2 regions of the Streptomyces sp. NPDC003697 genome follow, and region 1 is predicted to be linked to the other one. Evidence: riboswitches for the same ligand, from Rfam matches in the RefSeq annotation. Region 1 holds a riboswitch; the other holds the start of a gene.

Region 1 (6,464 bases):
CCGTAGTACGCGGTGGATCAGCGTGCGGCGTCGGATGCGGTGCGCCGCAAGGCGGAGGGTCGTCCTCGTACTGGGCGTATTCGGGTGATCCGACAACGCGGCGAGGTGCCGTGGCTGTCGTCGTGCGCCCGCCGGGATTGCGGGACAGCCCTTGGGGGTGTGGCTGCCCTGAACGGGCCGGAACACGACGGCCCGGATCGGCCACCCGTTCCGGCCCGACTACCCAAACCTTGCGACCACGGCCTAGGGTTGCTGTGTGAACGAGCTCGATGTCGTAGGTGTCCGGGTCGAGATGCCCTCCAACCAACCGATCGTGCTCCTGCGCGAAGTGGGAGGCGACCGCTACCTCCCCATCTGGATCGGGCCGGGGGAGGCGACGGCCATCGCCTTCGCCCAGCAGGGCATGGCCCCCGCGCGACCGCTGACGCACGACCTGTTCAAGGACGTGCTCGAGGCCGTCGGCCAGGAACTCACCGAAGTGCGCATCACGGATCTGCGGGAAGGCGTCTTCTACGCGGAGCTGGTGTTCGCGAGCGGAGTCGAGGTGAGCGCCCGTCCGTCCGACGCCATAGCGCTGGCCCTGCGCACCGGGACGCCGATCTACGGCAGCGATACGGTGCTCGACGACGCGGGCATCGCGATCCCCGACGAGCAGGAGGACGAGGTGGAGAAGTTCCGCGAGTTCCTCGACCAGATCTCGCCGGAGGACTTCGGCACCAGCAACCAGTAGTCGCCGTACGTGCGGGGCCCGGGGCGCTGCCAGGCGTGGGCGGCGGGCTGCGGCGCGGGACGGTTCTCCGGGGCCCGACCCGGCGCCCGGCGCAGGTGCGCGGCTGTCCGCGGCAGCGCGCGGAGCGGCGCCGTCCGGCGGCACATGCCACCGGCTGGAGGCCGTTCTACGGCTCCCCGGGCAGGGCATTCGGCTAGCCTTTCCCCGCGGTGGGGTGCGGGAAACCACTCTTAGGGTGATTATCACTCGGCGTGCCGAGTGTGGCGATCGTTGACGCACCCCTGGTGACTGCCTACCGTCGAGAAGGCAGGTCGAGGACGGAGGTCGGCGTGGGAAGCAGCGGCGACGGTACGGCTGGGGGTGCCCCCGGACGTGGTGTCGGGGGAAGCGGTCCGTACCCACCTCCGGGCTCTCGGCTCCGCCCCGGCTGGGGGTATGTCCAGCCCGGCAGCGCGGCCGACCGCGCTCCGCAGCGACCTACGGCCGTGCCGAGCAGCGGAGGGGCGACATCCATGGCGTCCGAGCAGATCGGCTACCGCGGTCCGACGGCCTGCGCGGCCGCCGGCATCACCTACCGGCAACTGGACTACTGGGCGCGCACCGGTCTGGTCGAGCCGAGCGTGCGGCCCGCCTACGGATCCGGCACGCAGCGTCTGTACAGCTTCCGCGACGTCGTGGTCCTCAAGATCGTCAAGCGGTTCCTCGACACGGGGGTGTCCCTCCAGAACATCCGCACCGCCGTCCAGCACCTGCGCGAGCAGGGTTTCCACGACCTGGAGCGTCTGACGCTGATGAGCGACGGCGCCACGGTGTACGAGTGCACCTCCCCCGACGAGGTGCACGCGCTGCTCCAGGGCGGCCAGGGCATCTTCGGGATCGCCGTCGGCGTCGTCTGGCGGGACGTGGAGAACGCGCTGTCGCAGCTGCACGGGGAACGTGTCGACACCGGCGAGACGCTGCTCGGGCACAATCCGGCCGACGAGCTGGCGCGCCGGCGCAACAGGGCGGTCTGACACCGGCCGTCCGGTCCGGGGACCCGCCACCGGTCCGCACCCGGCCCGGGCTCGCCGCCGGTCGTCCGTTTCCCGGGTTTCCGGGTTCTCAGGTTCTCAGGGTTCCCGGGCTCCTCGCCCGCCGCCGGTGCGCCCGCCGTGCGACGTTGTCAGTGGCGTGGTGCAGCATCGGAGATGTGAGAACCGCGCCCACGATCCTGCACCTCGACATGGACGCCTTCTTCGCCTCGGCGGAACAGGCGTCCAAGCCGAGCCTGCGCGGGAAGGCCGTCGTCGTGGGCGGTCTCGGACCGCGCGGTGTGGTCGCCACCGCCTCGTACGAGGCGCGGGTCTTCGGGGTCCACTCGGCGATGCCGATGGCCCAGGCACGGCGGCTGGCGCCGAACGCCGCGTACCTGGTGCCGCGCTTCACCTTCTACCGGGCGATCAGCGAGCAGGTGATGGGGCTGCTGCGGGCGCTGTCGCCGCTGGTGGAGCCGCTGAGCCTGGACGAGGCGTTCGTGGACCTGGAGGCCGGGGGAGCGGCCGGGGACGCCGAGTCGGCCCGGGCGGTGGGCAGGAAGCTGCGCGCCGACATACGCGCGGTCACGGGTCTGACGGGATCCGTGGGCCTCGCCGCCTCCAAGATGCTCGCCAAGATCGCCTCGGAGCAGGCCAAGCCGGACGGCCTGGTGCTCATCGAGCCGGGCACCGAGCGCGCCCTGCTCGAACCGATGCCGGTGCGGACCCTGCCGGGTGTGGGACCGGCGACGGGCGACCACCTGCGGCGGGCGGGCATCCACACGGTCGGCGAGATTGCCGAGGCGGGCGAGGACGAGCTGGTCCGGCTGCTGGGGAAGGCGCACGGGCACGCGCTGCACGCCATGGCGCTGGCGCGCGACGAGCGGCCCGTGGTCGCCGAGCGGGAGGCGAAGTCGGTCTCGGTCGAGGACACCTACGACGTCGACATCCACGACCGGCTCCGGGTGGGCCTGCAGGTGCAGCGGCTCGCGGACCGGTGCGTGCGGCGGCTGCGCGGGGCCGGACTGTCGGGGCGGACGATCGTGCTGAAGGTCCGGCGGTACGACTTCTCCACGCTGACCCGGTCGGAGACCCTGCGGGGGCCCACGGACGACCCGGCCGTCGTGCGGGAGGCGGCCGCCCGGCTGCTGGACTCCGTGGACACCACGGGCGGTGTGCGGTTGCTCGGCGTGGGGGTCACGGGGCTCGCCGACTACACGCAGGAGGACCTGTTCGCCCAGGCGGCCGGGGTGCGGGAGGCCGGACCGGCGGAGGAGCCGGCGGAACAGGGGCCGTCCGAGGAGCAGCCGGAGCCCGGCGAGCGGCGCTGGCCGGCGGGGCACGACGTGCGCCACGCGGTGCACGGACACGGGTGGGTGCAGGGCAGCGGCCTGGGCCGGGTCACCGTCCGGTTCGAGACGCCCGGCTCCGGACCGGGGCGGGTGCGGACGTTCCGCGTCGACGATGCCGATCTGGAGCCCGCTGATCCGCTTCCGTTGGTGGAACTGGGGCCGGGTGAGGAGGGCGGGCGGGTCTCCACGGCGGCTGAGGGAGCCGGTGCTCAGGTCTCCTCGGAGCCCGCCAGCTTGCCGAACTCGTGGTCGGGGACCGGGGGAGCGGAGGCGACGTCGAGACCGTAGTGGTGGTACAGCTGCAGTTCCTGCTCCGGGGAGAGATGGCGGCCCACGCCGAAGTCGGGAGCCTCCTTGATCAGTGCGCGGGCGAAGGGCACGCGCAGGGTGCCCTCGACCAGCTCGCTGGGCGCCAGGGGCACGAAGGCGTCCCGGGAGAACAGGCCCGTGCGTATCGCCGCCCACTCCGGCACCCCGGTCGCGTCGTCGAGGTACACCTCGTCCACGGTGCCGATCTTGTTGCCGTCGCGGTCGAACGCCTTGCGCCCGATCAGATTGCGCGGGTCGATTTCGGTTCGCACAGGGCCCTCCACTGCGTCGCGATGGTTCGCACCTCATCCGTAAGCACTACGAAAGAGCACAAACGGCACTGCGGCCACTCGAAGGCCTGGCCGGCGTGCCCGCTGGTAGGCTGGCAGCGGCTGCTGACCCCGTGCGGGAGAGTCCTCCGATGACGTCGGAGGCGCCGAAGGAGCAAATCCTCCCCGGAATCTCTCAGGCCCACGTACCGCAGGGGCGAGGTCACTCTGGAAAGCAGGGCGGGTGTCGACGGCGTCCGCTCTCACCGACGGGGAAAGCCGGAGCCTTCGGGCGACCCGGTGAAGCTCTCAGGTCGAGATGACAGAGGGGGAGGCCGTCCGGGCACCCGTGCCGTGGTGCCCTCGAAGGTCGCGTCAGACCAGGAGGCCTCCGCAATGACCGCCCATCGCACTCCGCTTTCCGAACTCGAACGGGGAACGCCCTTCGAGCAGCGCCACATCGGCCCCGACCAGGAGGCCCGGGCCAAGATGCTCGCGCAGGTCGGCTACGGCTCGCTGGACGAGCTCACCGCCGCGGCGGTCCCGGACGTGATCAAGAACGCCGATGGGCTCGCCCTGCCGGGCGCGCGCACGGAGGCCGAGGTACTGGCCGAGCTGCGCTCCCTCGCCGACCGCAACCAGGTCCTCGGCTCCATGATCGGCCTCGGGTACTACGGGACGTTCACCCCGCCCGTGATCCTGCGCAACGTCATGGAGAACCCCGCCTGGTACACCGCCTACACCCCGTACCAGCCCGAGATCTCCCAGGGCCGCCTCGAGGCGCTGCTGAACTTCCAGACGATGGTGGCCGAGCTCACCGGCCTGCCGACCTCGGGCGCCTCGCTGCTCGACGAGGGCACCGCGGCCGCCGAGGCCGTGGCGCTGTCCCGGCGCATGGGCAAGAACAAGAAGGGCCTGTTCCTGGTCGACGCGGACGCGCTGCCGCAGACCGTCGCCGTCATCCGGACCCGGGCCGAGCCGACCGGCATGGACGTCGTCGTCGCGGACCTGAGTGAGGGCATCCCCGCGGAGATCGCCGGCCGCGACATCAACGGCGTGCTGCTGCAGTACCCCGGCGCCTCCGGTGCCGTGCGCGACCTGAAGCCGGTCATCGACCAGGCGCACGAGCTGGGTGCGGTCGTCACGGTCGCCGCCGACCTGCTCGCCCTCACCCTGCTGAAGTCCCCCGGCGAGCTCGGCGCCGACATCGCCGTCGGCACCACCCAGCGCTTCGGTGTCCCGATGGGCTTCGGCGGGCCGCACGCCGGCTACATGGCGGTGCGCGAGAAGTTCGCGCGCAGCCTGCCCGGCCGCCTCGTCGGCGTCTCCGTCGACGCCGACGGGCACAGGGCCTACCGCCTTGCGCTGCAGACCCGCGAGCAGCACATCCGCCGCGAGAAGGCGACCAGCAACATCTGCACCGCCCAGGTGCTGCTCGCCGTCATGGCCGGCATGTACGCGGTCTACCACGGCCCCGAGGGCCTGAGGACCATCGCCCGGCGCACCCACCGCTACGCCACGGTCCTCGCCGAGGGCCTGAGGGCCGGCGGCGCCGAGGTCGTGCACGGCGCGTACTTCGACACCGTGACCGTCAGGGCCGGGGGCCGTGCCGCCGAGATCGTCGCCGCGGCGCGCGACCACGGCGTCAACCTGCGCCTCGTCGACGCCGACCACGTGTCGGTCGCCTGCGACGAGACCACCACGCGGGCCCAGCTGGCGGTCGTGTGGAGCGCCTTCGGTGTCGAGGGCGACGTCGAGGCGCTGGACGGTGCGGCCGGTGACACCCTTCCGGACGACCTGCTGCGCACGGACGACTACCTGACCCACCCGGTCTTCCGCCGGCACCGCTCCGAGACGGCGATGCTGCGGTACCTGCGCCGGCTCGCCGACCGCGACTACGCGCTCGACCGCGGCATGATCCCGCTGGGCTCGTGCACCATGAAGCTCAACGCGACGACCGAGATGGAGCCGGTCACCTGGCCCGAGTTCGGGCAGCTGCACCCCTTCGCGCCGGCCGAGCAGGCCGAGGGCTACCTCACGCTCATCCGTGAGCTGGAGGAGCGTCTCGCCGAGGTCACCGGCTACGACAAGGTCTCCCTCCAGCCGAACGCGGGTTCGCAGGGCGAGCTGGCCGGTCTCCTCGCCGTTCGCGGCTACCACCGCGCCAACGGCGACGACCGGCGCACCGTGTGCCTCATCCCGTCCTCGGCGCACGGCACCAACGCCGCCAGCGCCGTGATGGCGGGCATGAAGATCGTCGTCGTCAGGACCGCCGAGGACGGCGAGATCGACGTCGAGGACCTCCGGGCGAAGATCGAGCAGTACCGCGACGAGCTCGCGGTACTGATGATCACCTACCCGTCCACGCACGGTGTGTTCGAGGAGCACGTCGCCGACATCTGCGCCGCCGTGCACGACGCCGGCGGCCAGGTGTACGTCGACGGCGCCAACCTCAACGCGCTGGTCGGGCTGGCCAAGCCGGGCCACTTCGGCGGCGACGTCTCGCACCTCAACCTGCACAAGACCTTCTGCATCCCGCACGGCGGCGGCGGTCCGGGTGTCGGCCCGGTCGGCGTGCGCGCGCACCTGGCGCCGTACCTGCCCAACCACCCGCTGCAGCCGGCCGCCGGCCCGGAGACGGGCGTCGGTCCGGTCTCGGCGGCGCCGTGGGGCTCGGCGGGCATCCTGCCGATCTCGTGGGCGTACGTCCGCCTCATGGGCGGCGAGGGCCTCAAGCGCGCCACGCAGGTGGCCGTGCTGTCCGCCAACTACGTCGCCAAGCGCCTTGAGC
Region 2 (6,464 bases), on a different contig from region 1:
CGGCGGAAGGCGGCGAAGTCCAGCTGCCGCGGGTACGCGGACCAGCCGGCGATGATCACCTTCGGGCGGTGCTCCTTGGCCAGCCGCTCGACCTCGGCCATGTCGACCAGGCCGTCGTCGTCCACGTGGTAGGCGACCACGTGGAACTGCTTGCCGGAGAAGTTCAGCCGCATTCCGTGGGTCAGGTGGCCGCCGTGGGCCAGGTCCAGGCCGAGGATGGTGTCGCCGGGCCGGGCCAGCGCGAAGAGCGCGGCCTGGTTGGCGGAGGCGCCGGAGTGCGGCTGCACGTTGGCGTACTCCGCGCCGAACAGCTCCTTGACCCGGTCGATCGCGATCTGCTCGGTGACGTCGACGTGCTCGCAGCCGCCGTAGTAGCGGCGGCCGGGATAGCCCTCGGCATACTTGTTGGTCAGGACGGAGCCCTGGGCCTCCATGACCGCGACGGGGGCGAAGTTCTCCGAGGCGATCATCTCCAGCGTGGACTGCTGGCGGTGCAGTTCGGCGTCGACCGCGGCGGCCACCTCGGGGTCGAGCTCGTGCAGGGGGGTGTTCAGCATCGACATGTCGCTGGGTCTTCCTCAGCCGGCGGTGTGGGAGGCGTACTCGTCGGCGGAGAGCAGCTCGGCCGGCTCCTCCGTCACCCGCACCTTGAACAGCCAGCCGCCCTCGTACGGCGCGGAGTTCACCAGCGACGGGTCGTTGACGACGTCCTCGTTGATCTCGGTGACCTCACCACTGACGGGGGAGTACAGGTCGGACACCGACTTGGTCGACTCCAGCTCGCCGCAGGTCTCGCCCGCGCTCACCTCGGTGCCGACCTCCGGGAGCTGGGCGTAGACGACGTCGCCGAGCGCGTTGGCCGCGAACTCGGTGATGCCGATCGTCGCGACGCCGTCCTCGGCGGGCGACAGCCACTCGTGCTCCTTGCTGTAACGCAGCTGCTCGGGGTTGCTCATGGCGTGAATTCTCCTTTAATCGGGTCGGTGGTGGTGACGGGGGACGGACGAAGGTGCCGGCGAGCGGGGGAAAGTGCCCGGTGTCACACGCGGGCGGCCGGGCGCGCGTCCGACGGCGCCGGGCCCCGCCCGACCGGTTGCTACTTCCGGCGCTTGTAGAACGGGAGCGCCACGACCTCGTACGGCTCGTGGCTGCCCCGGATGTCCACGCCGACGCCGGCGGTGCCCGGCGCCGCGTGCGCGGCGTCGACGTAGGCCATGGCGATCGGCTTGCCGAGCGTGGGGGAGGGGGCGCCGGAGGTGACCTCGCCGATCACCTGGCCGCCGGCGACGACGGCGTAGCCGGCCCGCGGGACGCGGCGGCCCTCGGCGACCAGGCCGACCAGGACACGCGGCGGGTCGTTCTCGGCGCGCGCGGCGGCGGCCAGCAGAGCCTCGCGCCCGACGAAGTCGCCCTCCTTGTCGAACTTCACCACCCGGCCGAGACCCGCGTCGAACGGGGTCAGCGAGGTCGTCAGCTCGTGCCCGTACAGCGGCATCCCCGCCTCCAGGCGGAGCGTGTCGCGGCAGGACAGCCCGCACGGGACCAGCCCGGCGGGGGCGCCCGCGTCGGTCAGCGCCTGCCAGAGCTTCTCCGCGTCGGCCGGGGCGACGAACAGCTCGAAGCCGTCCTCGCCGGTGTAGCCGGTGCGGGCGATCAGTGCGGGGACGCCGGCGACGGTGCCGGACAGGCCCGCGTAGTACTTCAGACCGTCCAGGTCGGCGTCGGTCAGCGACTTCAGGATGCCCGGGGACTCCGGCCCCTGCACGGCGATCAGGGCGTAGGCGTCGCGGTCGTCGCGCACCTCGGCGTCGAAGCCGGCGGCCCGCCCGGTCAGCGCGTCGAGGACCACCTGGGCGTTGGAGGCGTTGGCGACGACCATGTACTCGCTCTCGGCGAGCCGGTAGACGATCAGGTCGTCGAGGATGCCGCCGTCCTCCCGGCAGATCATGGTGTAGCGGGCGCGGCCGACGCCGACGGAGGCGATGTTGCCGACCAGGGCGTGGTTCAGCAGCCGCGCGGCCTGCGGGCCGGTGACGGTGATCTCGCCCATGTGGGACAGGTCGAACAGGCCCGCCCTGGTCCGGACGGCGAGGTGCTCGTCGCGCTCGGAGCCGTAGCGCAGCGGCATGTCCCAGCCGGCGAAGTCGGTCATCGTCGCACCGAGGGAGCGGTGCAGCGCGTCGAGCGCGGTACGGCGCTTGGGTGCGGGTTCGGTACTGCTCATCGGTCGGTCTCCAGGCGATGGGGGTCCCCCGCGCGGGCGCGGCCGGGCGGGGGGCGGGCGAGGAACGTTCCTCCCCATCTGTCATCGGAACCTGAGAGGTTCGCCATGACCACCGGTCCGCGTGGGAGCCGGGCCGGGTCACGGCTTGCACCTTGGGTGGGGCCGCACGGGCGGCCCGCTTTTCAGATGTGCCTCGCCCGCGCGGTGACGGGGCCTGAGAGATTCAAGGGAGGGACTTGCTCCTTCGGCGCCCCGGCGAAACGGCTGCCGGGGACTCTCCCGCGCGGATTCAAACGGCCGGTATGCAGTTGGCGCGAACATCATTGCACGCCCCGCCCGCTCCTGGCAGGACCGCATCCGTAACCGGGTTGTGGCGTTACGTGCACGAAAACGCGAGACACCGGGTATTACCTTCTTTTTACACTCGAGGGGGAGGGGATCTGTGACCACTCCAGGGGAGGCGATCACGGTGAACAGCACCACGGCACGCGCCACGACTCCGGCACTCGCGCTGCCGCAACGGGCCCAAGCACTGCCGGGGCGTCCCGCGGCTCCGGCCCGCGTGCGGTCCGGGGAGCGCCCCGCGCCCGTCGTCCGGGACCTGCGCGAACGGGCCGGCCGCAGCCCGCACGCCCTGCTCTTCGGGCCCCGCGACCTCGTCGTGGTGACCGGCCTGCCCGGCAGCGGCAAGTCCACCCTGATGCGCCGGGCGGTGCGGGGCACCCGCATCGACTCCCAGGACACCCGCGACCGCTTCGACGACCGGCTCGCGCGGTTCCTGCCGTACGCGGTCTACCGGCCGCTCGTCCGCCTCGCCCACTACGCGGGGCTGCGTCGCGCCCTGCGCACCGGTGAGGGGATCGTGGTGCACGACTGCGGGACGCAGGCCTGGGTGCGCGGCTGGCTGGCCCGCGCCGCCCGCCGCCGCGGCGGCACACTGCACCTGCTGCTGCTCGACGTTCCGCCCGCCGCGGCCCTGGCCGGCCAGCGCGAGCGCGGCCGCGGCGTCTCGCGCTACGCCTTCCTGCGCCACCGCACGGCCGCCGAACGACTGCTGCGCGCGGCCGAACGGGGCCGCCTGCCCGACGGCTGCGGTTCGGCCGTCCTGCTCGACCGGGACGCGGCGGACACGCTGCGGCGCATCGACTTCACGGGGTGATGCACGGCGCCACCGGGGGCGTGCGCCCGTGCGGCGGCGGCGCGGGCCCACGCCCGGCCCGCGCCGCAGTGGCGCCCGCCCGTGTGCGCCCGTGCACCGGTGGGGTCGGCCCGTTGTGCGAGGGTGGCGCCGGTGGTGCCACCGGGGGGCGCCCGCGTGCGGCGGTGCGGGCCGGCGGCGGCGGGCGGCACGTTCCGCGGCGGGGGACCCCCGGGCGGGGAGCCCGCTCCGTGGGCATCGGAGGGGGCGGCGCGGGACCCGTTAGCCTTTCAGCCACACCCGTGGTTCACAGCAGGCGGTAGGCAGATGGACTTCCCGGCGGACATCCCCGCTGACTTCCCGGCACAGGCGCACCCCCAACCGCACGGCGGCTGGCCCGGCAACGAGCTGGAGGAGGTGCTGTCGGCGTCGCTCGGCATGCCCTCGGCCGGCGGGCGCATCCTCGAGGTGCTCGGCCGCAGCTTCGTCTGGGTGCCGCTGCCCAACGGCGGCGGTCCGCACAGCGGTCCGCTCGACCTGCCCACGCTGGAGATCGAGGGCCAGGCGTACGTGCCGGTCTTCAGTTCCGAGGAGCAGTTCCGCCAGGTCGCCGGCGCCCACATGCCCTGTACCGTCGCGCCCGCCGTGGAGTTCGCGCGCGGGCTGCCCCCGCAGGTCGGCATCGCCGTGAATCCCGAGGGCGTGGTCGGTGTCCCGCTGCCCCCGCAGGCCGTGGCGGAGCTGTGCCGGGCGGGGCGGACGTCGCTGGACGGCCCGGTGACCGGCGGCCGGGTCCGGCTGTTCGAACCGGACTGGCAGGACGACCCGGTGGACTTCCTCGCCGCCGCCTCCGCGGAGTTCGACGGCACCGGCGTGGTGCTCACCGCCCGCCGCTGCCTCGCCGCCGTCGAGACCGCCGACCCGGTCATGTTCGTCGGCGTGGAACTGTCCCACTGGGAGGGCGACCTGCGGGCCCGGCCGCTGGAGGCCCTCGGCCGCGCCCTCGGCCGGGTCCCGGTCGCATGGCCCGTGAACCTGGTTCTCCTGGACGTGGCCGAGGACCCGGTGGGGGAGTGGATGCGCGCGACGGTGCGGCCGTTCTACCAGCAGGGCCACTGAAGGAGCCCGGCCGGGACGCGGGCGGTGACCGCGCGCGGGTCGCGCCGCGTGGGACGTCGGCGGCCCGGGCGATCCGCGGTCGCGGGCCGACGGCGGCGGGTCCCGCGCCGCGGGGCGGCTTAAGCTAGAGCGTCCACGGGCGATGTCGTGTGAACGCGGCCTGCCCGGGCACTGGACGCACGGCTCGGTCGGAGTGTTGGTTGCATGAAGGGGCGGTAAAAAGGTGAGCGCTGGCACCGCCGCGGCCGGGCAGGTCGAGCAGATGCTGCGCCAGGTGACGCCCGGGCGGTACGACGCCTACGAGGCACTCCTGCGCGCGCTCGCGACGCCCTCCTCCGGCCAGGTCTGGATGCTGCTCTGGCACGGCCAGGCCGGCTCCCCCGACGCGCAGTACGGTCACATGGAGGTCGACGGCCACGGCTACGCGCCCTGCGTCACCTCCGCGCAGGAGCTGTCGGCCAGCGGCTGGATGCGGTCGTACGAGGTGGTGGACGGCCTCGACGTCGCCCGCACCCTCTACCCCGACCACTACGGCCTCTGGCTGAACCCGCACGCCCCCGGCGGTGGCGTCGGCATCCCCTGGCTCGACCTGCGCCGCATCGCCACCGGCCTGGACCGCCAGCCGGCCGGACCGCTGAGGCTGTCCGAACCGGCCATCGACGTCGCGCAGTTCTACGCCCTGCTCGCGCAGAACGCGCACCGCACTCCGGCGGTCCGCTCGCTGCGCCGTGCCTGGGTCCAGCCCGCGCTCGGGGCGCCGTACCTGGCCATCGGCCTCGACGTGTACGACACCTCCCCGCCGGCCGTCGACTCGGTGCGCGCCATGATGCAGCAGTCCGTCGGCGCCGTCCCCGACGGTCTGCCGGTCTCCACGGTCGCGATGTCCGACGAGTACGACCCCATCGCGATGTGGCTGCGCGCCAACGCCCGTCCGTTCTACGACCGCGAGGCGCACGGCGCCCCCGCGCAGGCCCCGGCGGCCGGCTACGGGTACCCGCAGCCCCGCGGCGGCTACTGACGCGCGGCACCGTCCACCGGCACCGAGGGCTTCCGAACCGGGAGCCCTTCTTCGCGCGTAGATGAGGGCGAGACGTCCGCTTCTCCCACTGATTGCTCCAATTGGTCCGCGTCCGACCCCCGTTACCCAGTGTCCGGATAACGGAACCCCCCAGACAGCATCACGTTTACGCATCCATTCACCGTCAAGTCTGGCAACAGATCGCCAAAGCGTTGAAGACTCCCGCACCAGGGGGCCTTTCGCCCCTGTGTACGACGGACTGATCATGCCGCCACAGCGGCAAGTGCGGGCCGGCTACCGCCGGTTGAGAGGGGTCCCTGCCTGATGACGGCACCATTGCACGAGCCGACCGCGGAAGCGGCCCCGAGCGCGGCCGACGAAGCGGCGGTAGCCACCACCGGCGCGAAGGCCGTCCAGGGGCGCTCCCTGGGCCGGATCGCCTGGGAACGCCTTAAGCGGGACAAGCTCGCCCTCTCGGGCGGTGTCGTCGTGCTGCTCCTCATCCTGGTCGCGATCCTGGCGCCCGTGATCGCGCACCTGGTCGGCCAGGACCCGGAGACCCACCACGAGGACCTGATCGACCCCCTGTTCGGCACGCCCACGGGCTCCCTCGGCGGCATCAGCGGCGACCATCTCTTCGGTGTGGAGCCGGTCAGCGGCCGCGACATCTTCGCCCGCATCGTCCACGGCGCCCGCATCTCCCTGCTGGTCGGCTTCCTGTCCGCACTGGTCGCCGTCGTCGTCGGCACGATCCTCGGCATCCTGGCCGGTTTCTTCGGCGGCTGGATCGACGCGGTCATCAGCCGGGTGATGGACGGTCTGCTCGCCTTCCCGCAGCTGCTGTTCATCATCGCGCTGGTCTCCGTCATGCCCACCACGATGCTGGGTCTCACCGGCACGGGTGTGCGCGTCTTCGTGATGATCCTGGTCATCGGCTTCTTCGGCTGGCCCTACATCGGACGCGT

What was found. Region 1 has a riboswitch for glycine ahead of gcvP (aminomethyl-transferring glycine dehydrogenase). Riboswitches for the same ligand answer to the same signal wherever they lie in the genome.
Region 2: it holds a riboswitch for glycine, as region 1 does, so the genes downstream of both, gcvT (glycine cleavage system aminomethyltransferase GcvT) here and gcvP (aminomethyl-transferring glycine dehydrogenase) in region 1, are expected to answer to the same signal.

What each region holds. Positions count from the first base shown of each region.
Region 1 is NZ_JBSFNN010000084.1:16,429-22,892, reverse strand. Features, by position in the region: gene ftsR (transcriptional regulator FtsR) at 1-6, shown strand, start outside; gene ACWDNY_RS25935 (bifunctional nuclease family protein) at 257-730, shown strand; gene ACWDNY_RS25930 (MerR family transcriptional regulator) at 1,060-1,743, shown strand; gene ACWDNY_RS25925 (DNA polymerase IV) at 1,920-3,383, shown strand; gene ACWDNY_RS25920 (PRC-barrel domain-containing protein) at 3,305-3,676, opposite strand; glycine riboswitch at 3,801-3,895, shown strand; glycine riboswitch at 3,896-4,009, shown strand; gene gcvP (aminomethyl-transferring glycine dehydrogenase) at 4,070-6,464, shown strand, end outside.
Region 2 is NZ_JBSFNN010000058.1:2,046-8,509, forward strand. Features, by position in the region: gene glyA (serine hydroxymethyltransferase) at 1-563, opposite strand, end outside; gene gcvH (glycine cleavage system protein GcvH) at 579-956, opposite strand; gene gcvT (glycine cleavage system aminomethyltransferase GcvT) at 1,097-2,224, opposite strand; glycine riboswitch at 2,293-2,416, opposite strand; glycine riboswitch at 2,417-2,516, opposite strand; gene ACWDNY_RS21675 (AAA family ATPase) at 2,694-3,383, shown strand; gene ACWDNY_RS21680 (enhanced serine sensitivity protein SseB) at 3,690-4,481, shown strand; gene ACWDNY_RS21685 (enhanced serine sensitivity protein SseB C-terminal domain-containing protein) at 4,744-5,499, shown strand; gene ACWDNY_RS21690 (ABC transporter permease) at 5,824-6,464, shown strand, end outside.